One region of the Rahnella sp. CJA17(1/100) genome, then DNA from elsewhere that is predicted to be linked to it. Evidence: predicted binding sites of a transcription regulator. Region 1 holds the regulator's gene; each other region holds the start of a gene.
The links. Region 1 encodes LexA, which represses DNA repair genes until DNA is damaged. Its sites were predicted from a motif close to TNCTGTATGTACATACAGNA; they were not measured.

Region 1 (3,173 bases):
CCCACCCGCCAGCGCGTAAATCAGAGCAAAAAACAACGCAACCAGCCCGGCCTGACGACACGCGGCATGCCAGACATTCAGCAGTTTTTCGCGGTTGCGGGCACCGAATGCCTCACCGGAATGCGCTTCGATAGCATAAGCAAAACCGTCAAGTGCAAACGCGGTAAATGTCAGCAGGTTCATCAACACGGCGTTGACCGCCACAATGTGGCTGCCCAGCCGCGCGCCCAGAACGGTTAGCGATGCAAAGCAAAGCTGCAACAGTAATGAGCGCAGCATGATGTCGCGGTTAAGCCCGAGAAGACGGCGCAAATTACCACGCCACGCGGAGGTGATTTCTGCGCCGGTGATACCGCGTCGTTTCATCACCCGCCAGACGAAATACAGCCCGATGAGTAGCGTGAAATACTCGGAGCTTGCCGTCGCCATGGCTGCGCCACGCACGTTCCAGCCCAGCCCGATCACCAGCCACAGATCCAGAATGATATTCAGCAAATTCCCGGCAATCAGCAAAATCACCGGCCCGCGAACGTACTGAATGCCGAGCAGCCACCCGAGGATCACCAGATTCGCCAGTGAAGCCGGGGCGCTGAACCAGCGGATTTCGATAAACAGCCTCGCCTGTTCAAGCACGGGCTGACTGCCGCCGACAATGTGAAACGCCAGCTCCATCAGCGGATGACGGAATACCACAATAATGACGCCCGCCAGCACAGCCAGAAGGAAGGGTTGTACAAAAGCACGCGCCAGAAGCTGATTATCTTTCGCGCCCAGCGCCTGAGCGGTCATGCCGGTGGTACTCATCCGCAGAAACAGTAAGAGCATAAAAAGGAAAGTGGTGATCATCGAACCCACAGCCACGCCGCCGAGATAATCCGGGCTGTCGAGATGACCGATCACTGCGGTATCCACCAGGCCGAGGAGCGGCACCGTGATATTGGAAAAAATCATCGGCAATGCCAGCATCCAGAGCGCTTTATCGGCAGGGCTTAAAAAGGTGTTTTTGAGTGTGTGTCGCAGGGAATGATGTTGCATAGAGAATCTCATGCCGGAGGTTCAGGTTATGCCTGTAAATGACATCGCCCCGAAAGGGGCGATGATGAGAGAAACGCATTTCTCTTTGAATTCACATGGATGCCAGAGGCGGCCGCCATCCATATTCAATTAGTTTTAGTCTTGTCTATCTGACACAGCAATTTCTGACTTAGTCATATCTGACCGAGTAATTCGCGTTATATCAAGGCGGCAACTAAGCGAACGCCGGGAGCATACACAAGTATGTGACCGGGGTTCGCGAAGGCAGCCAACGCAGAGATAGCTCGAAGTACGAAGGTCAGATCCAGTCGCCGTTGCGGATAACACCTACGGCTAAGCCTTCAATGCTGAAATTCTGCTCGCGCAAATCCACCACGATCGGCTGAAACTCGCTGTTCTCTGGCAATAACTGCACCACACTGCCTTGTTTTTTCAGGCGTTTCACAGTGACCTCATCATCGATACGGGCCACCACAACCTGACCATTACGCACGTCTTGCGTTTTATGCACGGCCAGCAGATCGCCGTCAAGGATACCAATATCACGCATCGACATACCGCTGACACGCAGCAGGAAATCGGCGCTCGGCTTAAACATTGCCGGATCGATCTGATAGTGCCCTTCGATATGTTGCTGCGCCAGCAGCGGTTCACCGGCGGCAACGCGGCCAATCAGCGGTAAACCTTCTTCTTCTTCCATCAGCAGACGAATGCCGCGTGATGCACCGGAAACAATCTCAATAACACCTTTACGCGCCAGCGCTTTAAGATGCTCTTCCGCCGCATTGGGAGAACGGAACCCCAGACGTGATGCAATCTCTGCGCGGGTTGGTGGCATACCGGTGGTGGAGATATGATCGCGAATAAGGTCGTAGACCTCTTGTTGTCTGGTCGTTAAAGCTTTCATTCCGCCCCCTGGTTGTTTATACAGTCTTGCTGTGAGTATATACAGCTAAACGGTCAATGAAAACCTAAGATTGAATAAAAACAGGGCATAACGTTGATTCCTGGAATGCAGATTCCAAATCAGAACCATCGCGACCAAAAGATGCTGACCCAGACAAAAATCGCCAATATGATGGTCAGAAGTACGGCAGCAGAGCCGATATCTTTTGCGCGACCAGAAAGCACATGAAACTCAGGCCCGATGCGGTCTATTGCACATTCCACCGCGCTGTTGAGCAATTCCGTGACACAGACCAGCACGACGGATCCCACCAGCAGGATACGTTCAATGGTGCTGACATCAAGCCAGAAAGATAGCAAAATTAACGGGATAGCGACGCTGGCCTCCTGGCGAAATGCCGCTTCGTTTTGCCATGCCGCTTTGAATCCTTTCCAGGAATAGCCGGCCGCTTTATAAATTCGGGTAAATCCGGTGACTTGGTTCGCCATTTGGGGTACTGATCCTTAGAGTGTTTGCAGCATTTTAGCTTTTATATGACCACAGATCTCCACGGATCTTTCTGGTATCCTTGCGGCGAAATTGCTAACAAGAGGCTTCACGTTTTTATGTCAGGTTGGCGTAGACTTTATTACACATTATTGAATTTACCACTCTCATTGCTGGTAAAGAGCAAGGTCATACCTTCAGATCCGGTTACCGAGTTGCATTTAGACCCGACGCGGCCGATTTTGTACGTATTACCTTATAATTCCAAAGCCGATTTGCTGACGTTGCGTGCGCAATGTCTGGCGCAGAATCTGCCTGATCCTCTTATTCCGCTGGAAATTGACGGCACCCTGCTACCAAGCCATGTCTTTATAGCCGAAGGCCCGCGCGTATTCTCTTATTACACGCCGAAGCAGGAATCCGTAAAGCTGTTCCACGACTACCTTGATTTGCACCGCAATAATCCGGATTTAGACATTCAGATGTTGCCGGTGTCGGTAATGTTTGGTCGTGCACCGGGCCGTGAAGGTCAGGACGACACGCCGCATCTGCGCGTGCTGAACGGTATCCAGAAATTTTTCGCAGTGCTGTGGCTGGGGCGGGACAGTTTCGTCCGTTTCTCCAATACCGTTTCCCTGCGTTATATGGCGACGGAACACGGCACAGATAAGACGATTGCTCAAAAACTGGCACGTGTGGCGCGGATGCATTTCTCCCGTCAGCGTCTGGCTGCGGTTGGTCCGCG
Region 2 (3,173 bases), on a different contig from region 1:
ACGTGCTGCTGGGCATTTCCACTTCCGGTAATTCCGGTAACGTGATCAAAGCCATCGAAGCCGCACGCGCTAAAGGCATGAAAGTTATCACCCTGACCGGTAAAGATGGCGGGAAAATGGACGGTTCAGCCGATGTGGAAATCCGCGTTCCGCACTTTGGTTTCGCTGACCGCGTGCAGGAAATCCACATCAAAGTCATTCATATTTTGATTCTTCTGATCGAAAAAGAGATGGCAAAGGCATAAGCCTTTTGCCGTAAAGGAGGCTGGTGATGTGCGAATTGCTCGGGATGAGCGCTAACGTTCCTACTGATATTTGTTTCAGTTTCAGTGGATTAGTGCAGCGTGGTGGCGGGACCGGCCCGCATAAAGACGGCTGGGGCATCACCTTTTATGAAGGGAATGGCTGTCGTACTTTTAAAGATCCGACGCCAAGCTTTAATTCGCCCATTGCCCGCCTTGTTCAGGAATATCCGATCAAATCCTGCGCGGTGATTTCTCATATCCGTCAGGCAAACCGTGGTGAAGTCGCGCTGGAAAATACCCACCCGTTTACCCGCGAACTGTGGGGACGCAACTGGACTTATGCGCACAACGGTCAGCTTCGTGGTTATCGTCAGCTCGATACCGGTACGCTGCGTCCGGTGGGCCAGACCGACAGCGAATACGCCTTCTGCTGGTTACTGCACAAACTCACCCAACGCTATCCGCGCCGCCCTGCAAGCTGGCCGCCGGTGTTTCGCTATATTGCGTCGCTGGCTGATGAATTACGGCAGAAAGGGGTGTTTAACATGTTGCTGTCGGATGGCAATTTCGTGATGGCGTATTGCTCGACGAATTTGCACTGGATCACGCGGCGTGCGCCTTTCGGCAAGGCAACGTTGTTGGATCAGGATGTGGAAATTGATTTTCAGCAGCAGACGACACCGGATGATGTCGTCACCGTGATTGCCACGCAACCGCTGACGGCGAACGAAACCTGGAACAAAATTGCTCCAGGTGAATTCGCATTATTTCATCGGGGCGAACGCCAGCTGTGAAGGCAGCGGAGTATTGGACAACGGTTGTAGCACTTCATATCTACCGTCAGTGACCACGACATTTGGTGGCTGATGGTGTTTCTCAAAGTACGCATATCCCGGCTGTAACTGGTTCCAGAAACTGTAATAGCTGGAGTTTTTATGCGCCTTCATGTTGGCATCGGTCATCCTGAACGGGTAAATGCTAATCTTTAAATTGCGTTGCCCGAACTGGAATGCCGCCTGTACGTAGGTGAATATTTCGTCCATGTAGCCGTCGGTCATGGCGTAGCAACCAATAGACTTACAGTTACCGTGGATCATCAGATACTTACCTGAATAACCCTGCGAGATATCATAAGCATTGGGGAAACCGATGTTGATGGCGCGATAAAAGCGGCTGTCGGGTTTCAGGTGGTGAATATCCACGTTGTAGAAACCTTCCGGGCTTTTGAAATCGCCTTCGCGACGTTTATTTCCCAAACCGCCGGAAAAATCGCAGATGCCATAACTGCCGATCAGACGAAATTCGCCGTCGAGCTGAGCATACAATTCGAGTTTACGTTCCTGTTTGAAGATCTGGATATAAACAGGTGCACCCAGTAATTGTTTTTTTAGTGCCGCGTTGACCGGGACAGCATCGCTGGCCACGGCGTAATTTGCTGTAAATAAAGGCAAACTGAGGAGCATCGCAAGAAACAGCGCGATTCTGATCATTCTAAGTCCTGCTCGGTAATAATTTTGATTATTTTGTCTACAGCTCAACTGCCTGTAAGACCGCCACTGATTTTCTTCTTATGTACTGTCTGTCGGAAACGCTGTCATATTAATACTGATTAAATTTTTAGCAATCACCAAATAATGAATAATGACTTTAGGAATAGGAAAATTATTACGTTGCCATTAATGGTGATTAATTAAGTCAAACTAACCCTCATTTTCTATGTTGGACATCCCTGCATTCAACTGTATACTTATACAGTTATTGAGGGGGAGGGTTATGCGTAAAATCATTCATGTGGATATGGACTGCTTTTTCGCTGCGGTCGAAATGCGCGATGATCCTTCCCTGCGCGACATTCCTATTGCCATTGGCGGCAGTCGTGACCGCCGTGGTGTTATCAGCACCGCTAATTATCCTGCCCGCAAATTTGGCGTGCACAGCGCGATGCCCACCGGCATGGCACTGAAACTTTGCCCGCACCTGAAAGTGATCCCCGGCCGAATGGAGGCCTATAAAGAAGCGTCAAACCATATCCGCGAAATCTTTGCGCGTTATACGCCATTGATCGAACCGTTGTCACTCGATGAAGCTTATCTGGATGTTTCCCACGCGACGCAATGCAACGGCTCTGCAACGCTTATCGCTGCTGAAATCCGTCAGGCCATTTTCGATGAGATCAATCTGACGGCATCTGCGGGCATCGCGCCGATCAAATTTCTGGCAAAAATCGCCTCGGATCTGAACAAGCCCAACGGTCAGTTTGTGATCACGCCAGAAAAGGTCGGGGCGTTTTTACAGGATCTTCCGCTGAGTAAAATCCCCGGCGTCGGCAAAGTCACCGCTCAGCGTTTGCAGGAGCAGGGGCTGATCACCTGCGGCGATGTGCAGCGTTATGATCTGGCGAAACTGCTTAAACGCTTTGGCAAATTTGGCCGTGTGCTGTGGGAACGCTGTCAGGGTATCGATGAACGTGAAATTTCCCCCGAGCGGTTACGTAAATCGGTCGGCGTTGAACGCACACTGGCAGAAGATATCCACAGCTGGGAAGAATGCGTGTCGCTGATCGAACGTTTGTATCCTGAACTGCAAACACGTTTAAGCCGTGTCAGCCCGGATCTGCGCATCGCGAGGCAGGGTGTAAAACTCAAATTCCATGATTTCCAGCAGACCACGCAGGAACACGTCTGGCCGATGCTGAATAAAGAAGATCTGCTGAAGGTCGCGCGTGAAGCCTGGGAACAGCGGCGTGGCGGAAGGGGAGTCAGGCTGGTGGGATTACATGTGACGTTGCAGGATCCGCAAATAGAGCGGCAGCTTCTGCTTCCCTGGGAATAATCCCCGTCATCCTTCAAACTGTCTCTGCGTTGGCTGCCTTCGCAAACCCCGGTCACATACTTGTGTATGCTCCCGGGGATTTACTCAGTTGCCGCC
Region 3 (3,173 bases), on a different contig from region 1:
CACCAGCGACACTTCCGGCATGTCCAGCCCTTCGCGCAGTAAGTTGATGCCGACCAGCACGTCAAATTCCCCCAGACGCAAATCGCGGATAATCTCCACACGCTCGACGGTATCGATATCAGAGTGCAGGTAACGCACCTTCTCGCCGTGTTCTTCCAGATACTCAGTCAGATCCTCGGCCATACGCTTGGTGAGCGTGGTGACCAGCACACGCTCGTTAATCGCCACACGCTTGCGGATTTCAGACAGCAGGTCATCAACCTGCGTGGTTACCGGTCGCACTTCGATGATCGGATCCAGCAAACCGGTCGGACGCACGACCTGATCGACCACATCGTCACCGGATTTCTCCAGCTCGTATTTGCCCGGCGTGGCCGAGACATAAATACTTTGCGGCGCCAGGGCTTCGAATTCCTCAAAGCGCATCGGGCGGTTATCCAGCGCTGAAGGCAGGCGGAAACCGTATTCCACCAGCGTTTCTTTACGCGAGCGGTCGCCTTTGTACATGCCGCCGATTTGCGGAATGGTGACGTGCGACTCATCGACAATCAGCAGGCCGTCAGCCGGTAAATAATCAAATAGCGTTGGCGGCGGCTCGCCCGGCCCGCGGCCAGACAGATAACGTGAGTAGTTTTCGATACCGGAGCAATAACCCAGCTCGTTCATCATTTCGAGATCAAACTGCGTACGCTGGCTGATGCGCTGTTCTTCCAGCAATTTGTTGTTGGCCAGCAACACTTTGCGGCGATCCGCCAGTTCGACTTTAATTTCTTCCATCGCCTGCACAATACGTTCGCGTGGCGTGACGTAGTGGGTTTTCGGGTAGATGGTGAAACGCGGCACTTCATGCTGCACCTGGCCTGTCAGCGGATCAAACAGCGAAAGGCGTTCAACTTCCTGATCAAATAACTCAATGCGCAGCGCCAGATCGTCCGATTCCGCCGGGAACACATCAATCACTTCGCCACGCACGCGGAAAGTACTGCGCTGGAAAGCCTGATCGTTGCGTGCATATTGCAGTTCCGCCAGACGACGCAGGATCGAACGCTGATCGATAATCATCCCTTTGGTCAGGTGAAGCATCATTTTCAGGTATAAGTCCGGGTCGCCCAGACCGTAAATCGCAGAAACAGAGGCCACCACAATGACATCGCGCCGTTCGAGCAGCGCTTTGGTAGCAGAAAGACGCATCTGCTCGATGTGTTCGTTCACCGAGGCGTCTTTTTCGATAAAGGTATCGGAGCTCGGAACATACGCCTCAGGCTGATAATAGTCATAGTAAGAGACGAAATATTCGACGGCGTTTTCCGGGAAGAACTCTTTCATCTCACCGTATAACTGTGCGGCCAGCGTTTTGTTGGGGGCAAGCACCATCGTCGGACGGTTCAGATCCGCAATCACATTCGCCACGGTAAAGGTTTTTCCTGAACCGGTTACCCCGAGCAATGTCTGGTGCGCCAGTCCGTTCTCCAGCCCTTCTTCCAGACGGCGTATCGCCTCAGGCTGGTCACCTGACGGTTTAAATTCGGAATGCAGTTTGAACTCTTTACTCATGACGGGCTACCTGACTGAAATGGGAATGCATAGGGCCGTGCGCGCTGAACGGGTGAACAGTTTGCGGAAAAATAGTATGAAAGACTTCGCGATTTTTGCCAGCCCTGATTTTACCTTCGCTATAATACTGTATATAAAACCAGCTTCCAATCGATAAAAAGTGTTGGCGTTTTAACGTGCTGTCGAGGCTGCACTTTTTTAGGATATGACGAATGAGAATTCTCACCATGAGATGACATTTTTTCCCAAAATCCGCATTCCCTCCATTTTCTGACCACAGGTTGACGAAGATTGACACAACTATGACGAACGAATTACGGCTGTATTGCTTTTAACTAACTCGTTGATTAAAAACAGTATCATTAAAAAGCTGCGAATACGGGCAAACTAAGCGGAACCCGCATGCTGACTCGTCTGTAGCAACTTTTCTCACTCTCATGCACAAGGTTATCCACAGGAATAGTGGATAAGTCCCAGCACGCCCCGCGCTGCGGGAGTTGGTAAAAAACTGAATTTTGCCTTCCGTGGGTCTGAAAGGTCTTTTTTAGTTATTTTTTATCTTTTTTATCTCCTTATTTATGCCTATTTTGCCTAAATTTCTGGGCTGATGTTTCTTGCAAAAACCAAAAGTGCATCTCACCAGAATTTTTTGCTCACGTTTGTCCATGTGTTTGCACCAAAAACAGTGAAGACGGCACTGGCAAAGTGCAGGTCACCGTGGACTACTCCTTATGGGGTAATCTCAAAAACCTCAGAAATGCTAATGAATAATCCGAAATCATCAGCGGCGCGCCTGTTAACACCCCTGTAACTTCTCTTTCCCTGGCCGTTTTTACAAACTTGGCCTGAGAGTTGCAACGTCTCTGCATGTGGAGGTTGCGACAGCCGGAACTGCTTTTTTCGCCCCGCCATAAAAAATGAGAATTCCCCTGCTTTCAGGCAGGAAAAATCATTTTTAGCGCAAGGAAATGCCCCTTAACCCCATTTATCACTGATTAAGGGGGATTTATCTGTAATTGATGCTGTCAGGTTAGCCGTCAACAAACGGAATTAAATTCTGCGTTGGGGCATTAACAGCGGAACATAAATGTCAGAAATATGACAGTGGCCGTCAAAATGAAGTTCAGCGGAAGGCTCCGTGCGGGAGGGAGGTCTGATGTTAAGTGTAAAATCAGTTAATCAGTATTATGGGCAAAAACATATTCTGTGGGATATCAATCTCGAACTGTACCGCGGTCAATGTACCTGCCTGATCGGGCGAAATGGCGTGGGAAAAACCACGCTGGTGAACTGCATCATGGGGCATCTTCCGGTGAAAAGCGGCGCCATCTCCTGGCAGTCGCGTGACGAAGAGCCGCAAAGTCTGCTGAATTTGCCGGTCGAAAGCCGCGCCCAAATGGGGATCGGTTATGTGCCACAGGGACGGCAGATTTTTTCGCAGATGAGCGTCGATGAAAACCTGCAAATCGCCATGATGGCCAGCCGGAATAAGACCCGTCGCGTGCCGGAAGAGGTGTATGACCTGTTTCCGACATTAAAGGAGATGGGGGCGCGCAAAGCCGGTGAGCTCGATGAAAGCCAGCAGCAGCAACTGGCAATCAGTCGTGCGCTGGTTCAGG
Region 4 (3,173 bases), on a different contig from region 1:
TCATTCATCAAATCATATTTTGCCGCAACGGAATGGAAGACTTCTGCCACCATTTCCTGTTTTTCATCTTTGGCTACTGTACGAAAACCAAAATGGGTGGTTTCCGGCGTCTGCTTTTCCATTATTTATGCCTGCTTTTTCAGTCGAACTCTTGGGGAGAAGTGTATCAGAACCCGTTCGAAAGCCCCATCACCGATGGTGATTCAACATATTGCAAAAATTCATGCATTGAATCACAAATACAGTGCAGGCCCTCTCAACCGCTATGCCTGCTGGTGGGGAGTTAACTCACCCGGGTTCAGCGTCTGTTCTTCTTCCGCATCAGAGGTATCGGGCAGAGATGCGGTGTCTTCAGGTTCATTTTCCGCTTTCGCTATTTCAGCCAGAGACGGACTGATAGGCCGTTTAACTTCAACACCCAGCGCGCGGAAACTTTCCACCTGTCCGATAAGATTACCACGGCCTTGCGAGAGTTTATTCATCGCGGATCGATAACTTCCCTGCGCTTTGTCGAGACTTTGTCCCATCGACTCCATGTCATCCACAAACAGCCGCAGTTTATCGTAAAGACGTGCCGCGCGGTCGGCGATACGTTTGGCGTTCTGACTCTGATGCTCATAGCGCCACAAGTTACTGATCGTTCGCAGCGCCACCAGCAGGGTCGTCGGGCTGACCAGCATAATATTGTGCCGGAGCGCTTCGCTAATCAATTCTGGCTCACGGTCGATAGCCAGCAGAAAAGCGGGCTCAACAGGGATAAACATCAGCACATAGTCGAGGCTGCGCAGACCGGGAAGTTGCTGGTAATCTTTGCGCCCGAGCAGGCGGATATGTCCGCGCACCGAGGCAATATGTTCATTGAGTGCCGCTTCCCGCTCGCTGTCATCCTCGCTGTTGAAATAGCGCTCATACGCGACCAGGGTCATTTTGGCATCAATCACTACGTCTTTATTCTGCGGTAACCTGACGACCACATCAGGTTGCATCCGGCTGTTGCTGTCAACCTGCACGCTGACCTGAGTCTGGTACTCATGCCCTTCGCGTAAACCGGAAGCCTCGAGCACGCGGCTCAGCACCACTTCCCCCCAGTTGCCCTGCGTTTTGTTGTCACCTTTCAGTGCCTTGGTCAGGTTGACGGCTTCACGGGCCATCTCCACATTCAGTTGCTGCAGATTGCGGATCTCATGCGCCAGCGTATGGCGTTCACGGGCTTCCTGCCCAAAGCTGTCCTGCACCTGACGACGGAAACCATCCAGTTGCTCGCGCAACGGCAACAGTAACTTGTCGAGACTTTGCTTGTTCTGTTCGTCGGCACGACGGCCATTTTGTTCGAAAATCCGGTTAGCCAGATTTTCAAACTGGCTGCTCAGGCGCTGTTCGCTGTTAATCAGCAGACGCTGCTTTTCTTCAGCCGCCATGCGGGTTTCATCCAGACGGGTTGAAACCTCACGCAACTCTGCTTCCTGCGCGCTGTTGATTTCCCGCTGCGCACGCAGTTCCTGATTCAGTTGCTCACACTCGTTTTGCCAGTGGGCAAGCAGTTGTAATTTTTCCTGACTGGCCGCCTGCAGGCTATGCAGTTTGCGCAGCTCAAGTTCAGCCTCGCGCAGTTGCTGCTGCCCTGATTGCCGCTCGCTTTTGTGCGTATCATTTTCCGCTTTAGCCTGTTCCAGCGATTGTTCCAGCAAACGGCGCTGCGTTTCATACTCCGTCTGCTGTTGCTGTTGGCGCAGGCTGGCGATAAGCCAACCTACGAGTAAGCCCATTAACCCCGCCCCCAGGGCTGTCAGGATGCTGATATCCACGCGATTTCCCTCTTAAAGTCTCTTGCGGCCAAGGTAATGTCAGGCTGTATGGATGTCCAGTCTATTTTCTGTTGCATTGAGCCTTTGCGAGACGTCTTCCAAAAAGGAATTTCTCTGTATTTGCCCCCTTGCGATAGCCAGCCACAGAGAGCAGCATTCAAAACCAGCGGCTCAGCCACTGAATGCCGAAAGCACCTGGCGCCAGGATGCCGAAAGCCCAGATGAGTGCAGACGTCACATTCGCAATCTGGAAATATTTTTGCGGCATACCGCAGATACCGGCAACCAGTGGCACAACGGCACGAAGCGGGCCAAAGAAGCGGCCAATGAAAGCCCCGGGCATGCCCCATTTTTCAAAGAAAGCATGTCCACGAACCAGCATTTGCGGATGGCGGGAGAAAGGCCAGAAATTGCCAACCCGATCCTGATAACGGGCACCAATCCAGTAAGAAAGCCAGTCTCCCAGGAAAGCGCCTGCGGCGGCAGCAGCCCAGATGGGCCAGAACGGAATACCGGTTTCGCCAATCAGCGCGCCGAGTCCCAGCAAGATAAACGTCGCCGGGAGCAGCAGGGAAAGGAATGCCAGAGACTCACCAAAAGCCAGAAAGAAAACGATCGGTGCAGCCCACACCTGATGGGCACGGATGAAGGTAGTGGTGTACTCAAGAAGGTCGTGAACAGTCAAAAATGCAGTTCCTTTTGTCAGAGTTCCGGGAGGAGATTCATCAATTATTCCAGATGGATTACTAACATGACCTTAACAGATCTGCTTAGCAGGGCAAAAAAATGGGCCGCCAGAGGCAGCCCATTGATGTGATGATGTGATGTGGTTGTTTTAGTTTTATAGGGACTAAATAAGCCTGCGGGCTGCTTCTACAACAATCTTCACCGCATGACTTTCAGTCTTTTTCATGGTTTCCGCATTAGGGATTTCCTGCTGCGTGCGGTTCACGATAACACCCGCCACCATCCCCGCGCGCAGGCCCTGGCTTGCACACATGGTCAGCAGAGTCGCGGATTCCATTTCGTAGTTCATGACGCCCATTTCCTGCCACTCTTTCATCGATTCTTTGAAGCGACGGACAACACGGCCAGAGTAAGTGTCATAACGTTCCTGACCCGGATAGAAGGTGTCAGAAGAGGCGGTAACGCCAATGTGCGTCGCGGCACCCACGGCTTCTGCCGCCGCAACCAGCGCGGTGGTGCAGGCAAAATCGGCTACTGCAGGGAATTCCATCGGCGCAAAGTGCAGGCTCGCGCCATCAAGGCGAACGGCAGCGGTCGTGACCAGAACGTCACCGACATTGATGTGTGGCTGGATAGCGCCAGTTGTGCCGACTCGCAGGAAAGTACGGATCCCCAGTTGCG

Region 2: dinB (DNA polymerase IV) is a predicted target of LexA. The motif match lies at 1,983-2,002, and genes of this name have one in related genera.
Region 3: uvrB (excinuclease ABC subunit UvrB) is a predicted target of LexA. The motif match lies at 1,680-1,699, and genes of this name have one in related genera.
Region 4: rmuC (DNA recombination protein RmuC) is a predicted target of LexA. The motif match lies at 1,848-1,867, and genes of this name have one in related genera.

Annotation. Positions count from the first base shown of each region.
Region 1 is NZ_CAWOJA010000083.1:214,988-218,160, forward strand. It holds gene dinF (MATE family efflux transporter DinF) at 1-1,035, opposite strand, end outside; gene lexA (transcriptional repressor LexA) at 1,334-1,942, opposite strand; gene AACU55_RS24490 (diacylglycerol kinase) at 2,062-2,430, opposite strand; gene plsB (glycerol-3-phosphate 1-O-acyltransferase PlsB) at 2,548-3,173, shown strand, end outside.
Region 2 is NZ_CAWOJA010000022.1:56,228-59,400, forward strand. It holds gene lpcA (D-sedoheptulose 7-phosphate isomerase) at 1-245, shown strand, start outside; gene AACU55_RS11710 (class II glutamine amidotransferase) at 272-1,039, shown strand; gene dpaA (peptidoglycan meso-diaminopimelic acid protein amidase) at 1,010-1,735, opposite strand; gene dinB (DNA polymerase IV) at 2,019-3,077, shown strand.
Region 3 is NZ_CAWOJA010000044.1:110,043-113,215, reverse strand. It holds gene uvrB (excinuclease ABC subunit UvrB) at 1-1,554, opposite strand, end outside; gene AACU55_RS17360 (ABC transporter ATP-binding protein) at 2,711-3,173, shown strand, end outside.
Region 4 is NZ_CAWOJA010000016.1:17,436-20,608, forward strand. It holds gene ubiE (bifunctional demethylmenaquinone methyltransferase/2-methoxy-6-polyprenyl-1,4-benzoquinol methylase UbiE) at 1-122, opposite strand, end outside; gene rmuC (DNA recombination protein RmuC) at 264-1,805, opposite strand; gene AACU55_RS10115 (DedA family protein) at 1,963-2,490, opposite strand; gene udp (uridine phosphorylase) at 2,656-3,173, opposite strand, start outside.